One region of the Desulfitobacterium metallireducens DSM 15288 genome, then DNA from elsewhere that is predicted to be linked to it. Evidence: riboswitches for the same ligand, from Rfam matches in the RefSeq annotation. Region 1 holds a riboswitch; each other region holds the start of a gene.
What was found. A riboswitch is a leader RNA that binds a small molecule or an ion and turns the genes downstream of it on or off. The one in region 1 is predicted to bind cyclic di-GMP.

Region 1 (4,230 bases):
GTGAGTGATTTGCTTAAATCGGCACCGATTTATGATAGTCTTTTAGATCGGTTGTTAAATAAGCAATTAACACATAAAGAGGTTTCTGAGGAAAGCCCGAAAGTCATTACTGAAGTCTCTGTGGCTTTGGGTTCGGAGCTGGAAGGAAAAAGCATCAAAGATATCCTTTGGCCAGAAAATTGTCTCATCGTCAGTATAAAACGCGGAGAGAAGGAGATAATCCCAAAAGGAAAGACTAAAGTTTTAGCGGGTGACTTTATCTATGTCCTGATCGACGAGAATCAAGTTGTCCGGGCGAAAAGCCGCTTGATGAAGATGTCAGAGGGAAGAGAATAATCCTATTCGAACAAGGCGACAAAAGCCTGAAAGCACTTCCCGCAAAGGGCTGGAAGGTTTTCTTATAAAAGAAGAATGGGTACTGTCGAGCAAAATTTAGAATAAGGTGCCTCAGAAGAAAAAATCCTTCTGAGGCACTTTTGTCATATCTTAACAGCAAACAGATAGCGTATCAGCGTGAGCTACAGAGACTTGACAGCGAATCTAATTAGACTATACTCTAATTAGATATCTATGAAAATAGATTGGCTTATTTAAGATGGAGGGGAACTCATTGCAATTGAATCGAATTGTTAGTTTTCATAAGGCATTAGCTGATCCTACACGTATCCGTATTCTGGCAATTTTGGCGAAAGGGCCTCAGCATGGTCAGGACCTTGCAGAACACCTTGGATTAACGCCCCCAACGATAACTTATCATATGGCAAGACTTCGTGATGCAGGCCTTGTGAAAACGAGGCGGGAGAAGAACACGATTTATTTTTATATAGAAGAGTTGACATTACAACGCGATGCTCAGGCCACGGTAAATGTCATTCTTCAATCGGCCAAAAATACACTCAGCGGAGAAGAAGGGGGAGCAGATATTTTGGATACTAAGCAAGAAAAAGAACGAGAGGCCGTCCTCAGGAATTTTTTTACACCAGATGGTATATTGAAACAGATACCTGTTCAACGAAAGAAAAAAAGATTTGTTTTGGAAAAGCTTTTAGAGGGATTCGTGGTTGGACGAAAGTATTCGGAAAAAGAGATTAACGAGTATATTAAAACTTTTCATCCTGATTACGCCACCATTCGGCGCGAGTTCATTATCAACCATTATATGTATCGGGACAATGGGATCTATGAAATGAATCCTCCTGAATTGTGGGGAAGAGAGGATTAAATCAAGCTAAAGTTAAATAAGGGTAGGGAACTTAACTTCATTTTATTTGATTTTATGTACCCATACCCTTGTTTTTATTGCACTCGGCGTTCTAGTCTTGTTATTTATAGAAAACTTGAATGCCCATATCATCCACATATAGTAAAAAAAGTCGAAATAACACGATAATATTTCCTTGATTATGTAGAATAACAGCGTATTATAGAAAACGTTGTAGAAATTTAGTATTATTGTGGAATTGAGTGTAGTGTCGTTTTGTAAGAATGATAAAAGAATATGAAGCAATGACAAGAGCAAACCTGGCGAAAGTCAGGGACGCAAAGCTATGGGTCGTCCAGTTTGGCTGACGATTGCCAGGTTACCAAATGCGTAAAGGGGTATTGCCGTCATGATGTTTGAATATGACGGCTTATTTTTTTGGAAGGAGGTAATTTAAGTGCGTGATCGTGATGAACTGCCTATGACAGCATACGAAAACGGTTACTCGTTTAACCATTAAATTAAATAGGAGGATTAGTAAATGAAATTCTTAAATAACATAACCTGGAAACTTAAACTAATTACAGGATACATTATCGTTTCTTTTCTTGTAGGTTTGGTTGGCTATTTTGGGATTAACGATATGCAAACAATTAATACCGATGGGAGTTTGATATACACCGATAACCTGAAGCCCATAGTTACTTTGAACCAGATTAGCACGACTATTCGTGATATCACTTCTGTTACGCAATATCTTGCTACTACACAGGATAGAACAGAGCAACAAAGTGCTCGGCAACAGATAGAAACATTAAAAGCTCAGAACCTTAAATATGAACAGGATTTTGAGAAGACAGATATACCTTTACTTGCGGATGAAGAAAAAGCTAATTATACAGCGTATAAAAAGGATATAACAGACTATTGGAGTCACCAAGACCAAGTGATTCAATTGATGGACGCCGGGAAATACGCAGAGGCAGAACAGGTCTTGCACGATTCGGTCATAAAAGCGGATGACAAGGCTCTTGAAAACTTAAGCATCTTGGCTAATAAGGCAGAAAATGAAGCTCAAAATAGAAGTGATAATAATCAAAAGGTCTATTCAAGTTCAAGAAATACGATGCTTGGAATTATTGGATTCAGTGTGCTTTTAGCCTTAGCGATTGGATTATTTCTTGCCTTTAGCCTCTCTCGTCGCCTCTCACAAATCGTTCAGTTTTCAGAAGCTTTTGGACAGGGAAACCTAACTCAGGAATTAACTTTGCAAGGGCGGGATGAAGTGGGGCAACTGGGGACTGCTCTTAGTCAAGCGGTGGAAAAGGTGCGGGAACTATTAGTTGCCATTCGGGACAGTTCTCAGACGGTCAGTGCACACTCTGAGGAAACTTCAGCCACCATGGAAGAAATGTCGGCAACAATGCAGATGATTCAGCAATCCACTGAACAGATTGCCCAGGGTACTGAAGAACTGAGTGCAAGTTCGGAAGAAGTTGGGGCTTCATCCTTAGAAATGGAAACATTCACCCAACAACTGAATAAGAAAGCGAATGAAGGACAACAAAACGCCTTGGCAATTAAGGAACGGGCAAGTGCAGTCAAAATCAAAGGAACTCAGGCTGTGAATGAAGCAACAGCAATCTTTCAGGAAAAAGAAGTAAAGGTTCATGAAGCTCTGGAACAGTCGAAAGTGGTGGAAGAAATCAAGGTCATGGCGGAAACCATTGGAGGGATTGCCGAGCAGACGAACTTATTGTCTCTCAATGCTAGTATTGAGGCAGCCCGAGCAGGAGAGGCTGGACGCGGGTTTGCAGTTGTTGCCGATGAAGTCCGCAAATTGGCGGAACAATCACAAGCAGCCGTCAGTAACATTCACAAGGTCATCAATGATGTTCAAAATGCGTTCAATAATCTGATGGTGAATACGCAAGATTTACTGACCTTTATTAAAACCAAGGTGGCCCCTGATTACGGAGCGTTTGTTGAGACGGGAAACCAATATGAAGAAGATGCTAATTTTGTGACCGGAATATCGAAGGAATTAGCGGATGCAACGCTATCCATGCAAGAAATTATCAGTCAAATCGGTTCGGCTATTCAAAATGTTTCCGCAACAGCACAAGAAACTGCGGCGAGTTCCGAAGAAATCACTTCCAGCATTACTCAAACGACGACAGCCTTTGAACAGGTTACACAATCAGCACAAGGTCAAGCGGAACTGGCAACTCAACTGAGTGAACTTGTGGCGAAGTTTAAAGTTTGATAATGGTGAATTGCATTAAACTCAAAATAATAATTTTTATGCCAAGCTTAACAATTGTGTGCTATTCTAAGAATAGAATCATATCTTGAAAGGAAGTGCATACGATGATTCCAGCAATTAGCGGAAGTCACATGATGCCAGAATATATCTCTTTGACAAATTCTAATGCAGCCCTTGGTAAAGTGAACCAAGGACAGGAAATTTCTGAAACTGCAGTTCAACGGGTAGCAGAACTGAACAATAATGGGGAACAAACAGAGTCAAAGGTGGCACCAAGTGTTGCAACTTCGGGAACCTTAGGCCGTAATATTGATATTAAGGCCTGAAATCCAAAATGCTACGCTCAACTTAATTACATTCAGCCCTGTACCACTTAATCGTGTTACAGGGCTGCTTTTTGCAACAATATGTCCAAGTGCTGTAATATAATGAGGTTAGAGGGTTTAGAATATCAATGGACTCGATAGGGGGGTTTCAGGGTGTTAGAAAATATTCGTGAACGGACCGAGCGCGAAGAGCGTGAGCATCTCTCTCAATACGCGGCTAAAAGTGCTGAGGCTACACGTGAACACGAAGAGGTTGAATGCACGATTCGAAGTAAATTTCAACGGGATCGCGATCGAATTTTGCACAGCAAGCCCTTTCGCCGACTTAAACATAAGACCCAGGTTTATATTGCCCCGATGGGGGATCATTATCGAACGCGAATGACGCATAGCTTAGAAGTGTCTCAAATTTGTCGGACGATTGGGCGCGGGCTCAA
Region 2 (4,230 bases), 470 kb from region 1:
ACTTATGGAACGATAGCCAATGATGCAGGAGTGCTGGATTCCTTTAAACAAGAAATACTGGCACAGAAAGAAGCCGTATTAGATCAGCGTGTAGCTGAGGGAACAATGACTCAGGAGCAGGCAGCTTCAGTTAAGAGTGCACTTGAAGCAAACCAAGCAACCTGTGATGGCACAGGAAGCGCCCAAATTGGGAGAGCAAATGGGGTCGGTTTTGGTAGCGGCATGATGCAAGGTCAAGGTAGAGGTCAAGGCCGGGGCGGATTCGGCGGAGGCATGGGCTATGGAGTCGGTATGGGCAGAGCTGGTTTGACTCAATAATAAAGAAAATAGCCATTAACGCAAAGGGGTTGATTCATCAAAAGATGGATCAGCCTTTTTGATTATAGTTAACGTTATTGTTAACTATAAAGGTTAACGCCAACGTTAACTTATCGACAGGTTAACATAAGAAAAGCCTATTTTCATAACTTTTCGCCTTGGCATGCTATTTGCAATAACTAAATTCGTCAAATTTAAATGCTGTTGTGATAATTTTAATAAGTATAAGCAACAGCAGATATTAAAAAGAGATGGGAGGAAAGAGAATCTCGTTCAAGTAGTATCAATAGGTATTATTATTAATTTATTATTTTTTCCTAAAATAGAAGGAGGAGTATTAATGTCTGATTATATTAATTATGTAAAAACTCAATTGAAGGATTGGAAAGTAGCATTATTAACACTTGTATTCACAGTAGCAAGAGTAATTTATGGAATTGCTTGGATTCAAGCTGGAGAACACAAATTAACATGGTTTTCTGATGGAAAACTCGATTCTATTGGATTAATTAAAGGGATGGTAGGTAATCTAGCAGCTGCCAAAAACGATCCACTCGGTATTAATAATTTATATGCTTGGGTTGCCCAAGGTATCTTTGTAAATACGATGCCTTCCGTTACTGATGTAATGGTTGTCATTTGTGAGATTTTAGTTGGTATCGTTCTTGTTCTAGGATTTAAAGTATTCTGGAGTGCTTTAGTCGCTGTATACATGAATCTACAATTCAATGCAGCAGGTTCGTTTAATAATTTCGGTTATATTTGGTCTGACTTAGCTTTTATGAAATTTGCAAAATATAGTGAACTTATTGGTGTAAGCGGATACCTTGATTTTAAAAAACAACAAAAGAAAACGGCACAAAACTCAGTAAATATGTAATTGAAGTTTAGAGAGAGCAACGGATTGTTTAGTCCGTTGCTCTTTTTATATGCTCATGTACTTGCCTATAAAAGAATTATGGAATTCCTATCAAATTAATCTAAATAAATCATGGTAAAGTAAGATGTACCTCTATAAAAAACAGAAAAAAATGATATACTATCAATGTAAACTCAATACGGGGGTGTTTTAGACTCGCTCGGGGAAGCGGTGGCAAGAGTTGCGCGTCGAGATTCCACCTGGTCTCGTTAAACGGTGGACCTTAATAGTTAACAACAATAATTACGCTCTAGCAGCTTAATTGCCGCTAGCATCCTGCCTTCTGCGCCTACGATGAAGGGCCAGGGTGTCAAAATAGTAGGACTGCTCTAATGGCAATTCTCGGAGTCATTAGCTAAGATTATCGAGATAGCCTTGGATGGATCCTGTCTTCTGGAGACTAAGAGGCGAAACTTAAAGAGAAGACTACACGCGTAGAAGCTTTTGTGGCAGCTCTTCGATACAGGGGTGCAAGTCCCCTCACCTCCACCATGCAAACCCTCGAATATTAGGTGGAGATACATAACGAAAGCCTTGAGGTACATGAAGTTGTACGCTTAAGGCTTTTTTGCATTTTTGAAATGAATCACCGTCTGGCTTTGCAAAAAAGGATAAATTTTGCCATATCTGATGGGTATTAATAGTGGCTGTGACAAGATAATTAAACCTATTTACAACATTAAGGCTTTCGCGATTAATCTAGTTGGCTAAGAAAATGTATATCTACCAGAAATGAGATGATTAATAATGGAGCATCATGAGATAAAATTTTGTTGTTCATCTCTGGAGCTGTGCAAATAAATGGGGCATGGAAGCATGTGAACAATCTGTAATAAGCTTTATGATCAGTTATCCATACGGGGCTCATGTTCAAATATAGGTACTAAAAAACCTTTAAAGTTATAGACAAATATGGTAGAATATCTCACAAGAGGGTTCTTCCAAAATACGACATCATAACATAGTTTTACCTATCTTTGTATAATATTCATCTATTGCAATTTAATTTAAAAAATTGTTCTGATAAAGGCAAAACATCTGAAAAGGTGTGACGCAAAGCCATGGGTCTACAGCAGGAAAGACACTGCCATGATCGCCAGGTTGCCGGAGAAGAAATTAGAGCCCCTGCCGGGACTAGTATCTCTGGTATGGAGTTCTTTTTGTTTTCTCTTTTTAAATTAGGTGTTCGTTATAATGCTGCCTGTTTAACCAAATACTTCGACAGACCGTTGCTACTGAACTGACAGGGAGGTTGAAATATGGATAAAGTTGTCCACAGTTACGTAAGGCCAGAAAAGCTAAAGGATCGGAGTTGAAAGGTTGAGGAAATTACTAAAATTCGTAGTAAATACCTGCAAGCTTCGGAAGAAGGAGACTACTGTGTTCTTCTTGGTGGGGTTTACACGGTAGGATTTTTGCATTCTTATGCTCGTTTCCTTGACTTAGATGCAGGGAGTTTGGTAAATACTTTTCGATTGGAAGTAGCAGCGAATAAATTAGAAACCACTTTTGATAATAGACCTTTACATTTTGAACATACCGTAGGCTATCTTCCCTTATCTTTTAACCGCCGTGTTCTTAATATTCAGTTTTTGTCTGTTTATTCCCAATGCTTTTCTTTCTCCAATTCTGTCATGCTGGTCTTGAAGGATTTCAGGAAAGCATTTGAACCAGATGAGATTGAAAATTATTATAAATGATTTAACAAAAATTGGAGGGGAATAATGTGAAAATTAAAATTGGAATATTTCTTGCGTTCATAATTTTATTAGTATTGCCACAAACTGCTTACTCCTCAGAGGGACAAATCTTTAAGCCATATATCAACTATAAAACAGGATCCTACCCTGAGGCTGTTGCGATAGGGGATGTCAATGGAGACGGAAAAAATGATGTAGTAATGACAACATCAACATCATCTAACTCTGATCCAGTAAATGATTATAAGCTTTTTGTTTTCATACAGAATAGCGCCGGAGGGCTTAATCCACCAATTAAGTATTCTGTTAGCGGCGTGCCAACCTCTGTTGATATTTGTGACCTGAATAATGATGGTAAAAAGGATGTAGTAGTTGGGAATAAAGGTGTAAATATTGAGGTTTTCATCCAAAACCAATCAGGCGGACTTGATTCTGGTGTGAACTATAGCACAACTAATTCGCAGAGCATAAAAACAGGGGATTTTAATAATGATGGGTTGATGGATGTAGCGGGAATAGGTTGGGGTTCGAATAGTGTTGACATCTTGTTCCAAAAAAGCGATGGTACGTTGGGGACGCCGATTACATATTCCGTACAACATGGGGGATACGATCAGTTAGAAGCCGGTGACGTGAATAATGATGGGTTGACCGACTTAATTGTAATGAGTGGGCAATTGTACGCCGACCCCAATATCGGGATACTATACCAACAATCAAATGGATTTTCTTCACCGGCATACTCCAGTGTTGGTAGTAATATACTCACTCATGGAGTTGCAATTGGGGATATAAATAATGATAAATTAAACGACATCATAGTCAGTCACGGTGGCAATCAGCCTACATCGTTTATCGGTACTTTCAACCAGAATAGTCAAGGTACTCTTAATCCGGTGGTTAATTATGCAGCATATGATTGCCCTGAATCGGTTAAAGTAGCAGATGTCAATTCCGACGGAAAAATGGATGTTATTTCCTTGAATGGGGGCTGGGACGCATTAAGCCTTTACCTTCAAGATGGTAATGGGGGAATGATGCCGTACTCGCGTTATAGTCTTCCCTATGCCTCACACTATAACCCCCAGGGTCTTGCGATTGGCGACATTAACTCAGACGGTGCTCCCGATGTTGCTATAGCAGATTATAACAATGGATTAGTAATATTATACCATTCCATACCCGAAGCTTTGACAGTGAGTAGCCCAGCGACCACCGGATTCACAGTAGGGTTAAGCCCATCCCTTTCCGGCTTAGTGGCAAGCGACTTTACGCTGAAGGACAGTGCGAGTA
Region 3 (4,230 bases), 150 kb from region 1:
TTTGATCCTACGCTTGCAAAACTATTTCTAGAAATAGTTTAGTTGCTGCCAAAGGGAACGATAAAAAAATCCTCCTTTTCCGTTCATCATTCAAACGGTTAAAGGAGGATTTTATCATATACGATACAAGTGGTGCGGGAGACAGGACTTACATATTGATGTAGAATGTTACGCCTACATTTCTATCATATTTAATTCTTACGATTTTACCATCTAGAGTATAATCCTTATTTACATTACTCGTATCTTCCCAAGCAAGAGGAAGAATTAGTGAAGCCAAATAATCAGATTGTCCCGGAAGGAAGAATTCCCAAAGATGTTTCGCTGTGTTTTGCATAGACTCATTTTCTAAATCTTTAACAAGCATTGTTCCTTTGTCTGAATCTCCTGTAGGTGAGCTAACATAGATAGCATCCATGGATTCACCAAATTTTGTTGTTCCGTAAAAGATATATTCACCGTTAGTTTGTTTAATCATACCTAATTGAGTTGCTAATTTATCTAAAGGCTTATCTGAACTGATAACAGTTTGTCCTTGTAAATATTTTGCTGTATCACTAACAGCTAAATCGGAAACCACAGCGGGTCCACCAAAGGATACAATATCAGGAGTGACATTTGCCGTATGCAGTTGTTTAAAATAATCGGCAATTGCAGGAGGGAGTGAAGAAGAAGTACTGTTCACTAAAACAATCGGGTCTCCTGTAAGGGAGGCTAAAGCACTTCCTGCAAGAGCATCAGGGAAATTATTGCCCGAGGCAAGGTATAAATTTTCGGGATTTAAGGAAAAGGTTTTAAGAATTTGTCCTGCAGTCTCGTAACGGTCAGCACCCGAGAGACGAGTAATTGAGGTACTAGGAACAAGAGACTGAACTTGAGCCTTGATACTCTCAGGAACAGCTCCAATCCCTCCTATAATGTAAACCTGGGAAGGTTGGTCACTGGTCAAGAAATCTTTTACTCCTTGAGGCATTCCTTCTGACCCAACTAAAAGAATGGGGTATCCTTTACTACTGGCAATACTCGAAATGCTCAAAGCATCTGGAAAATTTTCTCCAGAAGCAATGACGACGGGTGTATTTTTAGGGGCATTGATTTTTTGAGTAATTAAGTTGTTTGTATCGAATCGGTCTTGACCGCCAATTCGTTCAATATTCGAGAACCCTGCTTGATTGAGTTGGTCGATAAAGTCTCGTCCGAGAACCCCCGCTCCCCCGATAATGTGAACTGTTCCCGACTTGTTAAGATGTTGTTTGATATAGTCCATAGCTTCGGTTGAACTCTGAGCCGTACTATCGGCAAGAAGAATGGGAGCATTCAGTTTCTTGGCTAATACACTAGCGGATAGAGCATCGGGAAAGTTATTCCCTGAAGTCAAAATGACATCATTAGCTGTGCCGTTATTCAGTTGTTCTGAAATCGCTTTAGCGGTCTGGAATCGGGATGTACCAAACAGGCGTTGAACAGCAGCCCCTTGTACTCTAACGGCTTGGGCTGTCTCAGCCTGGACAGGAATGCTTCCAAGGGTCATGGAAGTAAGGAAAATCGGAAGTGCAAGCCCCAATATTATTTTCTTTTTCATCAATTACTCCTCCGCTTCTTTAAAATCATTTATTTCTTTTTTCCATCATGACGGCAATCTTTCTCATTACACAATTAGCGACCTGGCAATCGTCAGCCACACTGGACGACCCATAGCTTTGCGTCCCTGACTTTCGCCAGGTTTGCCTTTGTCATTGTTTTTATATGATTTTCTCATTCTTCAAACTCCACCCGTTCTATAAAGCGCGTCGAATCTTGCATTAAGTTTACATAAGTATCCTGATGGAGACATCTTCCTTCCCTATCAAACAGCAAGTGAATAAGAGGTCGGATTGGCTTTTGGATAGGTACAGCTATTACCACCCCAACTTCACCTGTGTTTAGGGAAATTCTTGTGTTTTCGGGATAGAGGGTTAACGATTCTTTTAAAGCTTGAACCACTTTCGGATTAAAGTCTTTCCCTGATTCAGCAATAATCATTTCCAATGCATGATAAGGAGGCAACCCTTTTCGGTACGGTCTGTCCGCGGTCAAGGCTTCAAAAACATCAGCGACTGCTACAATTTGGGCATTCCTGTGAATATCATTTCCTTTCAATCCATAAGGATATCCCAATCCATTCCATCGTTCATGATGTTCTTTAATTATTGCCACAACACCCGGTAATAATGGGGTGTTTATTAACAATCCTTCGCCTATTAACGGATGTCGTTTCATGATTGCAAATTCTTCTTCTGTTAAACCTGCAGGTTTGTTAAGAATCGCCCTGGGTATTCTTAGTTTCCCTAAATCATGAAGGAATGCTCCCAAGGTTAAATCTCTAAGTTCTTTCTCTTCATACCCTAAACGCGTTCCTATGAGTGCAGAAAGCAATGCGACGTTAATGACATGTTTAAAAAGCTCATAATCATTTTTCTTAAATAAACTATAATTTAGTCTACCCGAATAAAAATCCATATGAATATCTTGTACCGAGAATTTATTGAGAATTTCTTCTACAAATTCTACTGTCTTTTCAATCTGTTCAGCTTCAATCATCCTTGCTTCATGATAAATACTCCATAAAGAACCAACGAGATTGACGTAGCCATCTTTCGGAATCTTTTTGATATTCTTTGTTCGGTGTATCAAAGAATTGTGGTTTTGTAGCACATAAACTTCATGATTTTTGATGCGTTTACGTATGCTTTCATTAATGAAAAGACCTTTTTTTAGTAACAAATTCCCTTTTGGATCAAATAAGTCTGCACATGCTGTCTCATTCAAAAATGAACTTGGACTTAACCTTTTCTTCACCAAATCCATTAAAAATATCCCTTCCTTGTTCAATCTCAAACATTTTACTTTAAAATAATCTTAAAGTAGTAGGATTTACATCGATTTCTACTATATCACAATATTCCCCATATTTTTTACTTTTTTTTCGAATTATTCCGACATATTTCTTACTATAAACAGCTTACGCATTGCTAATAAATTCCCCTCTGGGGAAATATTCAATATCTCATCCCACTGAAACTCTTTGTTGATTTTCCTTATTCTTTTCGACATAAAAAATCCTCCTTTTCCGTTCATCATTCAAACGGTTAAAGGAGGATTTTATTATATACGTATATAAGTGGTGCGGGAGACAGGACTTGAACCTGCACGGTTACCCGCTGGTACCTAAAACCAGTGCGTCTGCCAGTTCCGCCACTCCCGCATCTTTGTCCAAGCCCGTAGAAGAGCCGAACAAATAATATTGTAACGTATTTCTCTCAGATTGACAAGACTTTAATATTGTTATTTTTTGTTAATCTTTGTTTTGATTATTTTTGTTTTTATTATCTTGATCCCCGTGTTCCTTCTCAGTAGAAATCTTTTCAGATTGATTTAATTGAGTTTGTTGTGTTGGCTGTGCTTGTAGAGTTTGTTGTTGCTCCATATTTAAATCTTCTTGATCTTCTTTATCTTGCTCCTCTTTATTAGATTCGTTACCATTTGTAATATGCTCAGCTTTCTTTAACCCAAGATCCACTTGGAATTGCTCGAGAGCTTGCTTTTCTTGTTTTTTCAATTGCGCTTGATTCTGAGTTTCGGTCATATTTGTTGTGTTATCTACGTTAGAAGTTTGTACAGTGGTTGTAGTTGTAGAATCGGCTGTATTGTCACGATCATCAGTACGGCCGTCCATTTTTTCAGCTTTGGTCACGGCCTTTTCAACTGAGCGAACAATATTCAGTGCAAGTTTTTGAGCCGCTTGAGGTGGGAGCTTTTCTAACAGGTTTCCTAGAACCACCATGTTATTGCTGTTGACTTGGGTCAAAGCAGCTTGAACCTTTTGGGCCGTTTCAGAATTAGGATCCTTAACTTGATCTAAGAACATTTGAGCCTGCTCAATCTTTTCGTTGTATACAGTGAGTGTCTTCTCGGCTTTATCCATATCGCCCTTCTCAATCATGACTTTCGCTTCTGCTAAATTTTCTACAGCCTGTTGTTCGACAACTTCAGCTTTTTTCACGGGATCAAAGGTTAGCGCAACTTGAAGTTTGCCGATCAACGTTTCGAACCAATACAAAGGAGAATCCGGTAAAGTTCCAGGGTCAACTGTTTCACCATTCTGATCCTGCACCGTTGTCGCAGCAGGGTCTTCTGTCGTTACTGTAGCATCAGTTTGAGTTGAAGAGGTTACCGTAGAAGGATCGCTAG

Region 2: it holds a riboswitch for cyclic di-GMP, as region 1 does, so the genes downstream of both, DESME_RS16475 (helix-turn-helix domain-containing protein) here and DESME_RS12445 (methyl-accepting chemotaxis protein) in region 1, are expected to answer to the same signal.
Region 3: it holds a riboswitch for cyclic di-GMP, as region 1 does, so the genes downstream of both, DESME_RS13120 (cell wall-binding repeat-containing protein) here and DESME_RS12445 (methyl-accepting chemotaxis protein) in region 1, are expected to answer to the same signal.

Annotation. Positions count from the first base shown of each region.
Region 1 is NZ_CP007032.1:2,545,082-2,549,311, reverse strand. Features, by position in the region: gene DESME_RS12455 (ClC family H(+)/Cl(-) exchange transporter) at 1-336, shown strand, start outside; gene DESME_RS12450 (DUF2087 domain-containing protein) at 611-1,222, shown strand; cyclic di-GMP riboswitch class I at 1,505-1,588, shown strand; gene DESME_RS12445 (methyl-accepting chemotaxis protein) at 1,743-3,467, shown strand; gene DESME_RS12440 (hypothetical protein) at 3,572-3,793, shown strand; gene DESME_RS12435 (deoxyguanosinetriphosphate triphosphohydrolase) at 3,947-4,230, shown strand, end outside.
Region 2 is NZ_CP007032.1:3,016,850-3,021,079, reverse strand. Features, by position in the region: gene DESME_RS14500 (hypothetical protein) at 1-318, shown strand, start outside; gene DESME_RS14495 (DoxX family membrane protein) at 659-1,198, shown strand; RNA gene ssrA (transfer-messenger RNA) at 1,379-1,729, shown strand; cyclic di-GMP riboswitch class I at 2,256-2,346, shown strand; partial or broken gene DESME_RS16475 (helix-turn-helix domain-containing protein) at 2,566-2,682, shown strand; gene DESME_RS16330 (hypothetical protein) at 2,713-2,937, shown strand; partial or broken gene DESME_RS16470 (FG-GAP repeat domain-containing protein) at 2,964-3,590, shown strand; gene DESME_RS15775 (cell wall-binding repeat-containing protein) at 3,603-4,230, shown strand, end outside.
Region 3 is NZ_CP007032.1:2,695,997-2,700,226, forward strand. Features, by position in the region: gene DESME_RS15435 (MASE3 domain-containing protein) at 1-42, shown strand, start outside; gene DESME_RS13120 (cell wall-binding repeat-containing protein) at 149-1,582, opposite strand; cyclic di-GMP riboswitch class I at 1,656-1,739, opposite strand; gene DESME_RS13125 (HD-GYP domain-containing protein) at 1,756-2,847, opposite strand; gene DESME_RS16405 (hypothetical protein) at 2,971-3,093, opposite strand; tRNA gene DESME_RS13130 (tRNA-Leu) at 3,162-3,244, opposite strand; gene DESME_RS13135 (DUF5667 domain-containing protein) at 3,335-4,230, opposite strand, start outside.